Aquabacterium sp. OR-4: one gene and its partner. The protein of the gene in region 1 interacts with the protein of each later gene in a pairwise test. Links are inferred from orthologs where the notes say so. Each region holds a gene or a part of one and is shown in the gene's direction. Other genes may lie near its edges.

The links.
Region 2: the proteins of hemL (region 1) and N4G63_RS10290 interact in binary tests that used the Escherichia coli proteins (3 or more experiments, as listed by UniProt). The link is inferred for Aquabacterium sp. OR-4 from one-to-one orthologs.

The regions. Positions count from the first base shown.
Region 1 is NZ_JAOCQD020000001.1:1,033,508-1,041,169, reverse strand. Bases 4,651-7,469 are described here. They hold hemL (glutamate-1-semialdehyde 2,1-aminomutase), read left to right. Parts: upstream 4,651-5,314; coding sequence 5,315-6,625; downstream 6,626-7,469. Other genes in these bases: N4G63_RS04335 (D-hexose-6-phosphate mutarotase), read left to right, coding at 6,622-7,458; thiD (bifunctional hydroxymethylpyrimidine kinase/phosphomethylpyrimidine kinase), read left to right, coding at 4,651-5,289. Outside these bases: N4G63_RS04370 (methyl-accepting chemotaxis protein), read right to left, coding at 5-2,353; N4G63_RS04365 (chemotaxis protein CheW), read right to left, coding at 2,430-2,957; N4G63_RS04360 (response regulator), read right to left, coding at 2,988-3,353; N4G63_RS04355 (response regulator), read right to left, coding at 3,389-3,844; N4G63_RS04350 (rubredoxin), read right to left, coding at 3,919-4,071; more of thiD, read left to right, coding at 4,258-4,650; N4G63_RS04330 (DUF6152 family protein), read right to left, coding at 7,486-7,662. UniProt on the Escherichia coli protein: Aminomutase that catalyzes the transfer of the amine group on carbon 2 of glutamate 1-semialdehyde to the adjacent carbon 1 to form 5-aminolevulinate.
Region 2 is NZ_JAOCQD020000001.1:2,380,501-2,388,188, forward strand. The notes cover bases 1,482-4,326. They hold N4G63_RS10290 (FadR/GntR family transcriptional regulator), read left to right. Parts: upstream 1,482-2,459; coding sequence 2,460-3,194; downstream 3,195-4,326. Other genes in these bases: N4G63_RS10285 (aminotransferase-like domain-containing protein), read left to right, coding at 1,482-2,188; N4G63_RS10295 (ABC transporter substrate-binding protein), read left to right, coding at 3,230-4,326. Also shown: purH (bifunctional phosphoribosylaminoimidazolecarboxamide formyltransferase/IMP cyclohydrolase), read left to right, coding at 1-253; N4G63_RS10280 (DUF2917 domain-containing protein), read right to left, coding at 225-515; more of N4G63_RS10285, read left to right, coding at 668-1,481; more of N4G63_RS10295, read left to right, coding at 4,327-4,546; N4G63_RS10300 (branched-chain amino acid ABC transporter permease), read left to right, coding at 4,592-5,488; N4G63_RS10305 (branched-chain amino acid ABC transporter permease), read left to right, coding at 5,501-6,511; N4G63_RS10310 (ABC transporter ATP-binding protein), read left to right, coding at 6,516-7,271; N4G63_RS10315 (ABC transporter ATP-binding protein), read left to right, coding at 7,288-7,688. UniProt on the Escherichia coli protein: Transcriptional activator of the glcDEFGB operon which is associated with glycolate utilization, and encodes malate synthase G and the genes needed for glycolate oxidase activity. Also negatively regulates the transcription of its own gene.

The DNA.
Region 1 (7,662 bases):
CTGTTCAGCTGATCTTGAACCGTGCAACCGACTGCCGAAGCTCTTCGGCGGTCCGCGACAGTTCGCGCACCATCTGCGCGGTGGATCGGGTGCCTTCACCAGTCTGCTCGGTGACGGCGAAGATGTGCTGGATGTTGTTGGCCACCACGTTGGCCGAATCGGCCTCGCGCAGGGCCTGATCGGAAATGGCCTCGATCAGCTCGGCCAGCTGGCGCGTCACGCGGTCGATGTCGCCCAGCGCGGCGCCGGCCGCATCGGACAGCTGGGCCCCTTCCACCACGCCCTGCGTGCTGCGCGCCATGGCGCCCACCGCATCCTGGGTGTCGGCCTGAATGGTCTTGACCAGGGCCGCGATCTGCCGCGTGGCGTCGCCCGAGCGCTCGGCCAGTCGCTGCACTTCCTCGGCCACCACCGAGAAGCCGCGACCGGCCTCGCCGGCCGAAGCGGCCTGGATGGCGGCGTTGAGCGCCAGCACGTTGGTCTGCTCGGTGATGTCCGAGATCAGCTCGGTGATCTCGCCAATCTCCTGCGAGCTTTCACCCAGGCGCTTGATGCGCTTGGAGGTTTCCTGGATCTGGTCGCGGATGGAGTTCATGCCGCCGATCGAGTTCTGCACCGCGGCCAGGCCGGTCTCGGCGGCGCGCAGCGATTGCCGCGCCACATGTGCCGACTGCTGCGCCTGGGCCGACACCTCGTTGATGCGCTGGGCCATCTGCAGCACCGACTCGCCGGTCTCGCGGATCTCGCGCAGCTGCTCGTCCGACGCGGCCAGCAGCTCGGTGGAGGTGTCGTCCACGCGCTGCGTGGTCTCGGCCACCCGGGCCGCCGTGCCCTGCACCTGCGACACCAGGTTGCGCAGCTCTTCAACGGTGTAGTTCACCGAGTCGGCAATGGCACCGGTGATGTCTTCGGTGACGGTGGCCTGCTGGGTCAGGTCGCCCTCGGCCACCGACTGCAGCTCGTTCATCAGCCGCAGAATGGCCGCCTGGTTGGCGTCGTTGACGCGCTTGGCTTCCTGCTCCTGGCGCTCGGCCTCGAGGGCCTGGGCCTCGGCGATGCCGGCGCGCTGGGCCTGGTCGGTGACGAACAGGCGCAGGAAACCATACGCCGCCGCGGCGATCATCAGCACGCCCAGCAGCAGTGCGATGACGTGCACGGCGCGGAAGCCGCCGGCACTGGCCAGCGCGTCCTGCACCCCTTCGAGACCCTTGCGCAGCGGTTCGCTGTCCTTGATCACCGCGCCCTGGGCTTCACGCGCGCTGGACATGCCCTGCAGGTTGCTCAGGATGGCGCTGGCCTGGGTCTGGGTCTGGCCGAACTGGGTCTTCAGCTTGGCCAGCTGCTCACGGGCCTGCGGCTCCTTGGTGCCGGGCAGGCGCAGCTCGGCGTTGCCCTCGATCAGGCCGTCGACGATCTCGCGGAAGGTGTTCAGGTCCTTGCCGAGCAGAAACACCGCCTCGGGGCTGCCGCCTTCGGTGGTGAGGAACTCGTTGGCGCTCTTGCCGATGCGCTGGGTCAGCATCACCACCTGGCCCACGGCCGACAGCTCGGCCGCCGAGGCGCCCTGCTGCAGCTTGAGCGACGACACGGTCTCGGCGGTGTCGAGCAGGTCGACCGACTGGCGGTTGATCGCGCGCAGCGCCTCGCCCACCTGGGTCAGCGTCTTTTGCTGACCGAGCACGATGGTGGCGTTTTTCTCGGCGCGGTCGACCATCGGCATCAGCGGCGTCAGCTGGTCCAGCGCGGCACCCGAGACGGCCGAGATGCCGGTACCACCGTCCTTCAGCGCGCGGGCGTTGTTGGCCAGCACCGAGACGGCGTCCTTCACTTCGACGAAGGCCGGGGCGTTGCCCACCACCGCCTGCGACACCGCCTTGGCCAGGCGCTGCGACTGCATCAGCGAATGGCCGGTGGCCGCCACCTGGGCCGAGTTGCGGCTGGCCGAGGTGAGGGCAAACACGGTCGACAGCACCAGCAGCAGCAAGCCCACGCCCAGCACGATGGCCAGGATGCGCTGCTGCTCGGCCACCGGGCGCTGGCCGATCAGCGGCAGGCCCGCGGCGGCCGCGCCGGCACCGGCCACGGCGGCCAGGTTCTGACGCGAATCGCTGAAATCGCCACGGGCGTCGGACGGGGGCATCTCCGAGATGATGGCGCTGTCGGTCTCGGCCGGCACCAGGGTCGAGGCCACCGAGGGCGCCTCGAGCACCGAATCGCCCGGCTCGGCAGCGCGTCCCGCGGGCACCTGGCCAGCGTCCATCGCCGCCTGCAGCTCGTCGAAGTTGGCTGGCGCGTTGGCACCCCCCGCCTCGTCACCGCGCCGGTTGCCCTTGAGTTTGTCCAGGAAGCCCATTACATCCCTTTCCCTACTTGCTCGGCCGCGGCGCGGCTCACCTGGGCGGCGGCCAGCGCTCGCCCGGCTTGTCTTGTCAGCCAGCGATGGCCAGAAATTGCGGCTCGTGCGCCAGACCGGCCAGGCTGATCTCCTGCCACTCGCGTCCGGCTGCATCGCGCCAACGCGCCGGCGCAAAGGCCGGGCGCGATGCATTGTCATCAGTTTCTTCGGTGGCCTGCATGTCGGCCGCGTGACGCAAGCCCTCCAGCCGATCCACCAGCAGCGCGCCGTTGACGTTCAGCGCGGCATTGAAGGCCACCAGCCGTGCATGTTCGGGCAAGGGGCCACCGGCCTCGCGCAGCCCCAGGAACGAGGCCATGTCGACCACCGAGCACACACCGCCACGCAGGTTGACCACGCCGCTGAACCAGGGCTGGGTGTGCGGCACCGCCACCATGGTGCCGGTGTCGAAGATCTCGCCAGCCTCCTTCAGCGGAAACAGCAGGCCCTGGCCGCCGCAATCGACCGCCAGCCACGAAACGCCGGGCTGCTCGCTGCGCACCTGCTGCATGCGCTCGGCGAGGCGGGTCTGCAAAGCGCGCAGCGCATCCTTGTTGGCCATGTCGGGTGTGGGTTCCGGGGTGGGCGTGGGTCAGTCGAACTGGCGGATCTTGGCCAGCAGCTCTTCGGCCTTGACCGGCTTGACCACGTAGTCCTTGGCACCCTGGCGCAGGCCCCAGACCCGGTCGGTCTCCTGGTTCTTGCTGGTGCACATGATCACCGGCATGCCGGCATAACGCGGATCGCGCGTGATCGTGCGGGTGAGCTGGAAGCCGTTCTGCCCCGGCATCACCACGTCCATCAGGATCAGGTCGGGCTTTTCTTCGGCCAGGCGCCGCAGCGCCTCTTCGCCGGTCTCGGCGGTGCGCACGCGAAAACCTTCGCGGCGCAGCATCTCCGACAGAACGTGCAGTTCGGTCTTGGAGTCGTCGACGAGCAGGATGTTGTGCACTGGCATCGGATGATTCTCCCGGATCGTGCCCGCGCAGTCGCTCAGCGTTTGGGGGGGTCGGACGGCTCGACGCCGCCCGGGGCCGCGGCCGCCCGGCTGAACTGCTCGACCGCGCGCAGCAGCTGTTCCTTGGTGAAGGGTTTGGTCAGGTAGTCTTCCGAGCCGACCATGCGGCCACGCGCCTTGTCGAACAGCCCGTCCTTGGACGACAGCATGATCACCGGCACGCGGGCAAAGCGCGGGTTGCGCTTGATGATGGCGCAGGTCTGGTAGCCATCCAGGCGCGGCATCAGGATGTCGCAGAAGATCAGGTCGGGCGTGTTGTCGCTGACCTTGGCCAAGGCGTCGTAGCCATCCTCGGCCAGCACCACCTCGTGGCCGCCCTGCTTGAGGAATATCTCGGCCGAGCGCCGGATGGTGTTGCTGTCGTCGATGACCAGCACCCGGGTGCTGCCCCCGGACGACACCGAGGAAGGGGTGGGCAGAACGTCGTCCACGTCAGGCGATCCTCAGTTCGGGCAATGTGGCCGACTCGGGCGATGGGCAAGCATGGACGCCCCGTGGTGCACGGTCAGGCCGGCACCATCTCGAAGTCTTCCTTGCGGGCACCACACTCGGGGCAGGTCCAGTTCATGGGCACGTCTTCCCAGCGGGTTCCGGGGGCGATGCCATGCTCGGCGTCGCCCGCGGCCTCGTCGTAGATCCAGCCGCAGATGAGGCACATCCAGGTGCGCGGTTCAGTCACGTTGTCGGGCAGGTCACTACAATGAAGCTGGCATTGTAGCCACGGGTTCCCGCCCCCTTTCGTGCGGCCCGCAGCTCGCGCCCGAATTTCCTCTTCCTCCCGCCTGACGGGTTCCTGACGCGGCCAGCGCCGCGCCAGCCGTCAGACCCAACGGACCCGCCATCGATGACCTCCCGCCCCCCTCCCGGCCAAGCGCCCGGCACCGCCGCCGGCGCCCCTGGCGCCGACCAGGCCGCCGAGCCCGGCGACGAAGCGCTGCAGGAGGCGCCCGCGCCGGCCTGCGTGCTGAGCTTCAACGTGGCCGACCCCAGCGGCGCCGGCGGCAGCGCCGGTGATGTGGCCACGCTGGCGGCCATGGGCGCGCATGCGCTGCCGATCACCTGCGGCGTCCTGATGCGCGACTCGGCCGAGATCTTCGACCACCATCCGATCGACGCCGACGTCGTCACCGAGCAGGCGCGCACCATCCTCGAAGACATCACCGTGGCCGGCTGGAAGGTCGGCTTCCTGGGCAGCGCCGAAGGCGTCAGCGCGGTGGCCGAGGTGCTGTCCGACTACCCCGATGTGCCGCTGGTCTCGTACCTGCCCAACCTGGGCTGGCTTGATGAAGACCAGGCCCAGCCCTACCACGAGGCCTTTCGCGACCTGATCCTGCCGGCCACCGAGCTGCTGGTGGGCAGCCACAAGACGCTGACCGACTTTCTGCTGCCCGACTGGGACAGCGAGCGCCCGCCCTCGGCGCGCGAGCTGGCGGTGGCCGCCGGCGAACGCGGCACGCGTTATGTGCTGGTGACCGGCATCATGCTGCCGAGCAAGGGCACCGAGCAGTACATCGACAACGTGCTGGCCTCGCCGCAGGGCGCGATCACCGGCGAGAAGTTCGAGATGTTCGACACCGCCTTCGTTGGTGCCGGCGACACCCTGAGCGCCGCGCTGGCCGCGCTGCTGGCCTCGGGCACCGAGCTGCAGGCTGCCGTTGGCGAGGCCCTGGCCTTCATGGACCAGACCCTCGATTCGGGCTTCCGCCCGGGCATGGGCGGTGTGGTGCCCGACCGCTTCTTCTGGGCCCTGCCCCCGGCCGAGGAGGGCGCCGAAGGCGAAGCCGGCGCACCGGCTGCGGCCGCCGCGCCAGCCGCCAGCGCCGCCGAGCCGGCCGAACCCAAGGCCGCCAAGCCGCCGCCGCGGCGCATGCACTGAGCGCCCACCGATCCGTTCCTTCGTGATGACCACCAGCAACCAAGCCCTGTTCGAACGCGCCCAGCGCGTCATTCCCGGCGGCGTGAACTCGCCCGTGCGCGCCTTTCGCGCCGTGGGCGGCACGCCGCGCTTCATTGCCCGCGCGCATGGCGCCTACATGTGGGACGCCGAGGGCCAGCGCCTGATCGACTACATCGGCTCCTGGGGCCCGATGATCCTGGGCCATGGCCATCCGGCCGTGCTCGAGGCGGTGCAGAAGGCCGCACTGGAGGGCTTCAGCTTCGGCGCGCCCACCGAGCGCGAGGTCGAGCTGGCCGAGGCCATCATCGCGCTGGTGCCCAGCATCGAGCAAGTGCGGCTGGTGAGCAGCGGCACCGAGGCCGGCATGAGCGCCATCCGCCTGGCGCGCGGCGCCACCGGCCGCAGCAAGATCATCAAGTTCGAGGGCTGCTACCACGGCCATGCCGACGCGCTGCTGGTGAAGGCCGGCTCGGGCCTGGCCACCTTTGGCCACCCCACCAGCGCCGGCGTGCCGGCCGAGGTGGTGCAGCACACGCTGGTGCTCGAGTACAACAACCTCGAGCAGATCGAGGCGGCATTTGCCGCCCATGGCGCCGAGATCGCCTGCGTGATGATCGAGCCGATCGCCGGCAACATGAATTTCGTGCGTGCGCAGGTGCCCTTTGTGCAACGCATTCACGCGCTGTGCAAGCAGCATGGCGCGCTGTTTGTCTTTGACGAGGTGATGACCGGCTTTCGCGTTGCGCTCGGCAGCGCGCAAAGCCTGTACGCCCAGGCCATTCCCGGCTTTGCGCCCGACATCAGCGTGTTCGGCAAGGTCATCGGCGGCGGCATGCCGCTGGCGGCCTTTGGCACCACGCGCGAGATCATGAAGCACCTGGCGCCGCTGGGCCCGGTGTACCAGGCCGGCACGCTGAGCGGCAACCCGGTGGCCACCGCCTGCGGCCTGGCCACGCTGACCGAAATCGCCAAGCCCGGCTTCTACGAGGCGCTGGCCGCCAAGACCCAGAGCCTGGTGGCGGGCCTGACCCGTGCCGCGCAGGCGGCTGACATCCCGTTCTGCGGTGACAGCCAGGGCGGCATGTTCGGCTTCTTCTTCTTCGACAGCCTGCCGCAGCACTACAACGCGGTGATGGCCACCGACAAGGCGCGCTTCAACCGCTTTTTCCACGGCATGCTCGACCGGGGCGTGTACCTGGCCCCGGCGCTGTACGAGGCCGGCTTTGTGAGCGCGGCGCACACCGAGGCCGACATCGCCGCCACCGTGGCGGCGGCGGCCGAGGCCTTTGCCGACCTGCACAAGGCGGCCCCATGATCGAGCCGGTGACCGTGCTCGGCCAGCCGGCCATGTGCCTGGTGTCGCCCGATGGCGCGCAGGCCATCGTGCTGCTGCATGGCGCACACATCGTGTCGTGGATTCCGGCCGGCGACGAAGAGCGCCTGTACCTCTCGCCCGAGGCCGTGGCCGGCCCCGGCCAGGCGGTGCGTGGCGGCATTCCGGTGTGCTTTCCGCAGTTTGCGGCGCGCGGGCCGCTGCCGCGGCACGGCTTTGCCCGCACCACCCCCTGGCAGTGGGCCGAAGGCGTGCAGCGCGGCGGCGCAGCCATCGGCGTGCTCAGGCTGGTGAGCGACGAGGCCACGCGCGCGCTGTGGCCGCATGACTTCGAGGCCGAGCTGACCCTGGTGGTGTCGGGCAAGCAGCTGGATGTGGAGCTGGCCGTCACCAACACCGGCAGCAGCAGCTTCGAGTTCAGCACCGCGCTGCACACCTACCTGCGCATCGACGACCTGCTGAAGGCGCGACTGCACGGCGTGCACGACCTGGTCTACGAGGACATGGTCAACGACGGCGAGCGCTGCCACCAGGAGTTCGACCCGATCGGCTTTGTGGGCGAGATCGACCGCGTGTACTGCGAAGTGCAGCACCCGTTCCAGCTGGCCAGCGGCTTCGGCAGGCTGCAGATCGATCAGGAAGGCCTGCCCGACACCGTGGTGTGGAACCCCGGCCCTGACAAGGCCGCCGAGCTGTCGGACCTGCCCGACGAAGACTGGCAGCACTTCCTGTGCGTGGAGGCGGCGGCCATCGACACGCCGGTGCTGCTGGCGCCCGGCGCCGAATGGGCCGGCCGCCAGGGCCTGCTGGCCTGAGCGGCTTTGTGCCGCGCGGGCCGGCACTCAGGCCGGTGACGAGCGCAGGCCGTAGGCCTTGCCGGCCAGCCACAGGTATTCGGCCCGCAGCACCGCGTCGCCCTTTTCGTCGGCGAAGCCAAAACCCAGCACCGCCAGCGCCTGGCCGGCGGTGATCTCGGGCACGCCCCAGGCCTGCAGGCGCGTCAGCGGCGCCAGCTCGAT
Region 2 (7,688 bases), 1.3 Mb from region 1 along the record:
CCAGATGAGCCGGCTGGATTCGGCCCGCATCGCCAGCATCAAGGCCGGCCACGCCGGCCTCAGCCTGGCCGGCACGGCGGTGGCCAGCGACGCCTTCTTCCCGTTCCGCGACGGCCTGGACGTGGTGGTGGATGCCGGCGCCAGCTGCGTCATCCAGCCCGGTGGCTCGATGCGCGACGCCGAAGTGATCGCCGCGGCCAACGAGCGCGGCATCACGATGGTGTTCACCGGCACGCGGCACTTCCGCCACTGAGTGGCAGCCCGGCGCGCTGCCGCGCCACGGCCGGCAGGCGCAGGCGCGCCGGCACGGCGCCATCGCACTCGATCACCACGCCGGCAAGGCGCGGCAGCGGCCAGGCCTGGCCGGCGCCGATGAAGTGATCGTCGGGGTCGCCCGGGCAGGTCAGCCAGACGCGGCCGCTGAGCACCTGCAGCAGGCCGTGCCCGCGCGGCAGGGTGAGGGCCTGGCCCGGGGCCAGCTCGATCAGGGCATCGACAGGGGTGGTGGTGTGCATGGCCCCATGCTGGCGGCCTGCCGCCGGGCGCGCCAGACGCACCGGCCACCGCACCCGACCGGCACAGCGCACCGCGCCTGCCCGGCTGTACCGCTGGCATCCGCCCCGATCTGTGCTGGTGCGCGGCAGCGGCGGCGCAGCACAATGCCCGCATGCCCGGGCCGCCTGCCGACGACTCCCCCTCGCGCGGCGACCTGCCGCTGTACCGCCAGCTGGCCGAGCGCCTGACGCTGGCCATCCAGCAAGGCGCGCTGCGCCCCGGCACCCGCCTGCCCTCGGTTCGCCAGGCGGCACGCGAGCAGCTGGTCTCGGTGTCCACCGTGGTGCAGGCCTACCGCTGGCTGGAAGATGCCCGGCTGGTGCAGGCCCGGCCGCGCTCGGGCCATGTGGTGCTGGCCCGGTCGCTGGCCGCGCTGCCCGAGCCCGCCACCTCGGCGCCGCAGCCGCTGCCGCAGGAGGTCGACGTGTTCGATCTCTCCGAGCATGTGATGGAGATGGCCGCCACGCCCGGCGTGATCTCGTTCGGTGCGGTGTGCCCGCATCCCGAGCTGTTTGCCCAGGACCGCCTGCGCCGCGCCCTGAGCCAGGCCACGCTGCGCCAGCGCCAGCTGATCACGCGCTACCCCACCGGCCATGGCGAGCAGGCGCTGCGCAGCGCCATCGCACGGCGCGCACTGGCGCTGGGCTGCGCGCTCGATCCGCGCCGCATCGTCATCACCAACGGCACCAACGAGGCGGTCACGATGTGCCTGCTGGCCGTCACGCGGCCGGGGGACACGGTGGCGCTCGAGTCACCCACCTCGTTCGGCTTTCTGCAGATCCTGCAGTCGCTGCAGCTCAAGGCGCTGGAGATCCCCACCCATCCGCGGCACGGCCTGTCGGTGGATGCGCTGGCCCTGGCCCTGCAAACCCAGCCGGTGCGCGCCGTGCTGGCCGTGCCCACGCTGCAGAACCCGCTGGGGGCCTGCATGCCGCTGGCCGAGCGCCGCCGCCTGGCCGCCCTGCTGGCCGAGCACCGCGTGCCGCTGATCGAGGACGCGATCTACAACGACCTGGCCGAGCGCGATGAATACCGGCGCGCCGTGAAGTCCTTCGACCCCGAAGGCTGGGTGATGCTGGCGGCCTCGTTCTCCAAGACCGTGGCACCGGGCCTGCGCGTGGGCTGGGCCGAAGGCGGGCGCTTTGGCGATGCGCTGCGCCGGCGCAAGATGGCCTGCTCGGGCGGGCACACCGGCGTGGTGGAAATGGCCATGGCCGAGCTGCTGACGCAGCCGGGCTACGAGCCCCAGCTGCGGCGCCTGCGCCAGGTGTTTGCGCAGCGCCTGGCCGAGGCACGGCAGCTGATCGGCCAGCACTTTCCGCGCGGCACGCGGGTCACCGATCCGGCCGGCGGCCTGATGCTGTGGCTTGAGCTGCCCAGCGGCGTGGACGCCATGCAGCTGTTCCGCGACTGCCAGGCCGAGGGCATCTGCATCGCGCCAGGGCCGATGTTCAGCGCCGGCCCGCGCTACCGCCACTGCGTGCGCCTGAGCGTGGGCCAGGGCTGGACCCTGCCGCACCAGCAGGCCATGGCCCGCGTGGGCTGGCTCGCACAGCGCCTGCATGCCCAGCACGACAGGCACGCGGACACGGCGGCTGTCACCACGGCCACGCCCGCCACCAGCATGCCCTGAGCCGCGGCCGGGCAGGCAGCGCGGGCCGCGTTCGACGCGTTCGACGCGCTGGCCGCGCCCGCCGTCCTCGCACGCCGCCCGGGCCGGGCCGGGCCCTGCGCAAGCCTGCACAGCGCCTTGGCGCGCCTGCCGTCTTGTCGCGCAGTGGACATACCGCTTGCGGGTTTGTCTCGTTCCGGTGATCCGCTTGTCGGACAAAGATCCGGCCACGCCGTTGCCCTGTCAGCGGCGCGGGGGCGAGGCAGTCATGGGTGCCCAGGGGCCTGCAGCGGTGTTCCAGCGTGTGGTCGTCGAGCCGGCCTACAAGGCGGTATCGGCGGCCATCGAACGGGCCATCGTCGACGGCGCCCTGCCCCCCGGCGCCGCCCTGCCCACCGAGCACGAGCTGTCCGATCGCTTCGGCGTGCACCGCTCCACCGTGCGCGAGGCCATCCGCCAGGTCGAGCGCGAGGGCCTGCTGCAGCGCGGCGAGGGCCGGCGCCTGTTCGTGTGCCTGCCCGGCGTGCACGACCTGGCGCCGCGCGCCACGCGCGCCCTGCTGCTGCAGCAGACCACGTTTCAAGAGCTCTGGGAGCTGGCCAACACGCTCGAGCCGCTGGCCGCCCGCCTGGCCGCGACACGCGCCGACGCCGCCGATCTGGCGCTGCTGCACGACAACCTGCGCGCCACCGAGGCCCTGGGCCTGGCCCGTGAATCGCACGCCGCGCTGGTGCGGCTGGACATGGCCTTCCATGCCCTGGTGGGCCGCGCCAGCCGCAACCGCCCGCTGATGCTGGCCCGCGAGCCGGTGGGCCTGCTCTACGACCCCACGCTGCAGCGCATCTTCGGCCAGCTGCCGCAGGCTGCGGCGCGCAACCTCGAGGCGCATCGCCAGATCGTGGCCGCGCTCGAGCAGCGCGATGCCGCCGGCGCCGAGCGCTGGACGCACAAGCACATGATCGACTTTCAACGCGGCTTCGCGCTCGCCGGGCTCGACATGGGCACGCCGATCACCCAGCCCACCTAATGCCCGACCGGGGCGACAACAGCAGGAGACGCACGATGGCAAGACCCGAGATCCGCATCCCCGCCCACCGCATGCTGCGCGGCCTGGCCGCCGCTGCCGCGCTGTGCGCCGCCGCGGGCGCCCAGGCGCAAGAGACCTTCAAGGTCGGCGTCGTCAGCTTTCTCTCCGGCCAGGCGGCCGAGAGCTTCGGCATCCCGGCGGTCAACGGCGCCAAGCTGCTGCTCGAGGCCTTCAACAAGGGCGCCGCGCCGGCGCCCTACAACAAGCCCGGCTTCGGCGGCATCAAGCTCGAGTTCGTCTACGTCGACGAAAACGGCGGTGCCACCAAGCAGGTGCAGGAGCTGCGCAACCTGTACGACCGCGAGAAGGTCGATGCCGTGGTGGGCTACGTGAGCTCGGGCGACTGCCTGGCGGTGGCGCCGGTGGCCGAGGAGATGAAGAAGTTCCTGATCCTCTACGACTGCGGCACGCCGCGCATCTTCGAGGAGCGCAGCTACCAGTACGTGTTCCGCACCGCCAGCCATGCGGCGATGGACAACGTGGCGCTGGGCCGCTACCTGAAGGCCAAGAATGTCAAGATCGAGACCTTCAACATGATCAACCAGGACTACGCCTGGGGCCAGGACTCGAAGAAGGACTTCACCTGGACCATGGAGAAGCTCTACCCGGCCGCCAAGCTGGGCGAGGACCAGCTGCCCAAGTTTGGCGCCGGCCAGTACGGCAGCGAGATCTCGGCGCTGATGAAGACCACCGCCGACGTCACCCACAGCAGCCTGTGGGGCGGCGACCTGCAGGCCTTTGTGCTGCAGGCCGGCCCGCGCGGCCTGTTCAAGCGCACCCAGGTGGTGTTCTCGGCGGCCGACCATGTGCTGCCGGGCCTGGGCGACAAGATGCCCGACGGCGTGATCCTGGGTGCGCGCGGCGCCTACGGCCTGATGTCGCCCAAGAGCGCGCTCAACGACTGGTGGTGGGATCTGTACAGCAAGGCGCACAACGTCTATCCGGTGCAGGCGCCCTACCGCATGGTGCAGGCCCTGCTGGGCCTGAAGCTGGCCGCCGAGAAGGCCATCGCCGCCAATGGCGGCAAGAAGCCCTCGCCCGAGCAACTGGCCGCGGCGCTGCGCAACAGCGAATGGGATTCGCCGGCCGGGCGCATCCGCATGAGCAACGGCGGCGGCCACCAGGCCACGCAGGACACCGCCATCGGCAAGACCCGCTACGACGCGGCCAAGAAGATGGTGGTCATCGACGACATCATGCGGTTCCCGGCCAGCTGCGTGAACCCGCCGGCCACCATGAAGAGCGAAGACTGGATCAAGGCCGGCTTCCAGGGCGCCAGCGGCTGCCCCTGAGCGGTCTGCCGCAGCACCTGCACATCCACCCGGGGAGGGCCTCGCATGGCTGAACTCATCACGATCCTGATCGACGCGCTCACCTATGCCTCGTGGCTGTTCATCGTGGCGCTGGGGCTGACCCTGGTGTTCGGGGTGCTGAAGATCCTGAACATCGCGCATGGCAGCTTCTATGCGCTGGGGGCGTATGCGGCGGCCAGCTTCGTGGGCTGGGCGGCCAGCATGCAGTGGGCACCGGCCTTCAGCCTGGTGGCCATGCTGCTGGCGGCGGTGGCGGTGGCCGCACTGGTGGCCCCGCTCACCGAGCGCGGGCTGCTGCGCTTCTTCTACGGCCGCGACGAGGTGCTGCTGGTGCTGGTGACCTATGCGCTGTTCCTGATCATGGAGGACGTCACCAAGCTGATCTGGGGCGCCAACCCCTACTACGTGAGCGAGCCCTATGGCCTGTTCGGCAATGTCGACATCGGCAAGCAGAGCTATGTGGGCTACGACTTCGCGCTGGTGGGCCTGGCCGCCGCGGTGGGCCTGGTGGTGTGGTGGTGCCTGAACCGCACACGCATCGGCAAGATCGTCACGGTGGTCATCCACTCGTCGGAGATCGCCGCCAGCATGGGCATCAACGTGTCGCGCGTCTACATGGGCGCGTTCGCCGCCGGCATCCTGCTGGCGGCACTCGGCGGCGCCTTCACCGCGCCGATGATCTCGGTGCAGCCCGGCGTCTCGGTGGGCGTGATCATCGTCTCGTTCGCGGTGGTCATCATCGGCGGCCTGGGCAGCATCGAAGGCGCCGCCATCGGCGCGCTGATCGTCGGCCTGGCGCGCTCTGTTGCGGTGCACACCGCACCGGTGGCCGAGCTGTTCTCGATCTACATCGTGATGGCCATCGTGCTGATGTTCCGGCCCGAGGGGCTGTTCCAGCGCATCCAGGCGCGCAAGATCTGAGCGGAGGCGCGCATGTCGGCAGTTCTTTCACCCACGCCCGCCGTGGCTGCGCCAGCCAGCGGCTTGGAGGCCGGCCCGGCGGCCGGGGGCGTGCGCCCCGGCCGCACGCTGGCCATCGGCCTGGCCGGTTTTGCGCTGCTGGCCGCGGTGGGCGCGGTGGCCCCCCGGTGGCTGGTGTTCCTGGTCACCATGGCGGCGGCCAATGGCCTGGTGTCGCTGGGCATCATGGGCCTGATGCGCGGCGGCGTGGTGCCCTTCGGCCAGGGCATGGTGTTTGCCGTGGGCGGCTACGCCGCGGCCCTGCTGTTCAACAAGCTGGGCTTCACCGACGCGCTGGGCCTGGCGCTGGCCGGCGGCGTGGCCGCGCTGCTCGTGGCCGCGCCCTTTGCCCCGCTGCTGTCGCGCTACCGCGGCATCTTCTTCGCGATGCTGACGCTGGCGCTGTCGATGGTGACCTACGGCCTGCTGATGAAGCTCGACACCTTTGGCGGCAGCGACGGCTTCAACATGGGCCGGCCCACGCTGCTGGGCCAGGCCTTGCCCGATGCGCGCGCCGGCTATGTGCTGTACCTGCTGACCGTGGCCATCGCCTGCGTGATGGGCCTGCTGATGCGGGTGTTCTTCGACTCGACGCGCGGCCTGGTCACGCTGGCGGTGCGCGAGAACGAGCTGCGGGTGGAGTACCTGGGCGGCTCGGTGCGCCAGGCCATGGCCATCAACTTCCTGCTGGCCGCCTTTTGCGGCGGCCTGGGCGGCGCACTGGCGGTGATGGCGCTGGGCCACATCGAGCCCAACTTCAGTTTCTGGACCACCTCGGGCGAGTTCGTCTTTGTGGCCATCCTGGCCGGCTGGCAGAGCGTGGCCGCGGTGTTCGTGGCCAGCACCGTGCTGGAGGTGGTGCGCAGCTTCTCCAGCGCCTACTTCCCCAACACCTGGCAGCTGGTGCTGGGCCTGTTTCTGCTGTTCGTGATCCGCTTCCTGCCACGCGGCATCGGGTCGCTCTGGACCAAAAAGGGCCGCTGACACCATGACCCCGATGCTGGAGGCCACGGGCCTTGAAAAGCGCTTCGGCGCGGTGGTGGCGGCACAGGCCATCGCGGTGCGCATCGGCGCTGGCGAGCGGGTCAGCCTGATCGGCAGCAATGGCGCGGGCAAGACCACCTTCGTCAACATGATCACCGGCTACCTGAAGCCCGACGCCGGCCGCATCACGCTCGATGGCCGCGACATCACACCGCTGGCGCCACGCGCCATCACGCGGCTGGGCGTGGCCCGGTCGTTCCAGATTCCGCAGCTGTTCGGCGACCTCAGCGCGCTCGACAACATGCTGGTGGCCAATGCCTGCCACGACCAGCGCCTGAGCTTTCTGCAGCCGGCGCGCCGGCGCGAGGCCTTGGAGCGTGCGGCCCTGCTGCTCGAGCGCTTCGGCCTTTCCGAGCACCGCCACCGCCGCGTGGCCGAGCTGCCCGGCGGCGTGCGCAAGCTGCTCGACATCGCGATGGCGCTGACCACCGCACCCAAGCTGCTGCTGCTGGACGAACCCACCAGCGGTGTCTCGGCCGAGGAGAAGTTTCCGATGATGGACACCATCATGGCCGCGCTGGGCCAGGAGCAGCGCACCACGGTGCTGTTCGTCGAGCACGACATGGACATCGTGGCGCGCCATGCCAGCCGCGTGATCGCGTTTTATGCCGGCCGAATCATTGCCGACGACCTGCCCGAACGTGCGCTGGCCACCGACGACGTGCGCCGCTACGTCACCGGCGAACTCATCACCGACTGACCCGAGGCCCGTGCCCATGCTGACCATCGAAGGCATCCATGTCGCCATCCAGGGCGTGGTCGCGCTGCGCGGCCTGTCGCTCACCGTGCCCGATGGGGCCATGGTCGGCCTGATCGGCCGCAACGGCGCCGGCAAGACCAGCACGCTGCGCGCGGTGATGGGCCACCTGGCACCCAGCCAGGGCCAGATCCGCTTCGACGGCCAGGACCTGGCGGCGCTGCCGCGCCATGCCCGCGCCGCGCTGGGCATCGGCTACATGCCCGAAGACCGCGGCCTGGTGCCCGAGCTCACGGTCGAGGAGAACATCCTGGTGCCGGTGTGGGTGGCCAGGTCGCTGCGCAGCGACGAACGCCTGGCCCTGGTCTACCGCGTGCTGCCCGAGCTGCAGGAGATGAAGCACCGCCGCGCCATGCTGCT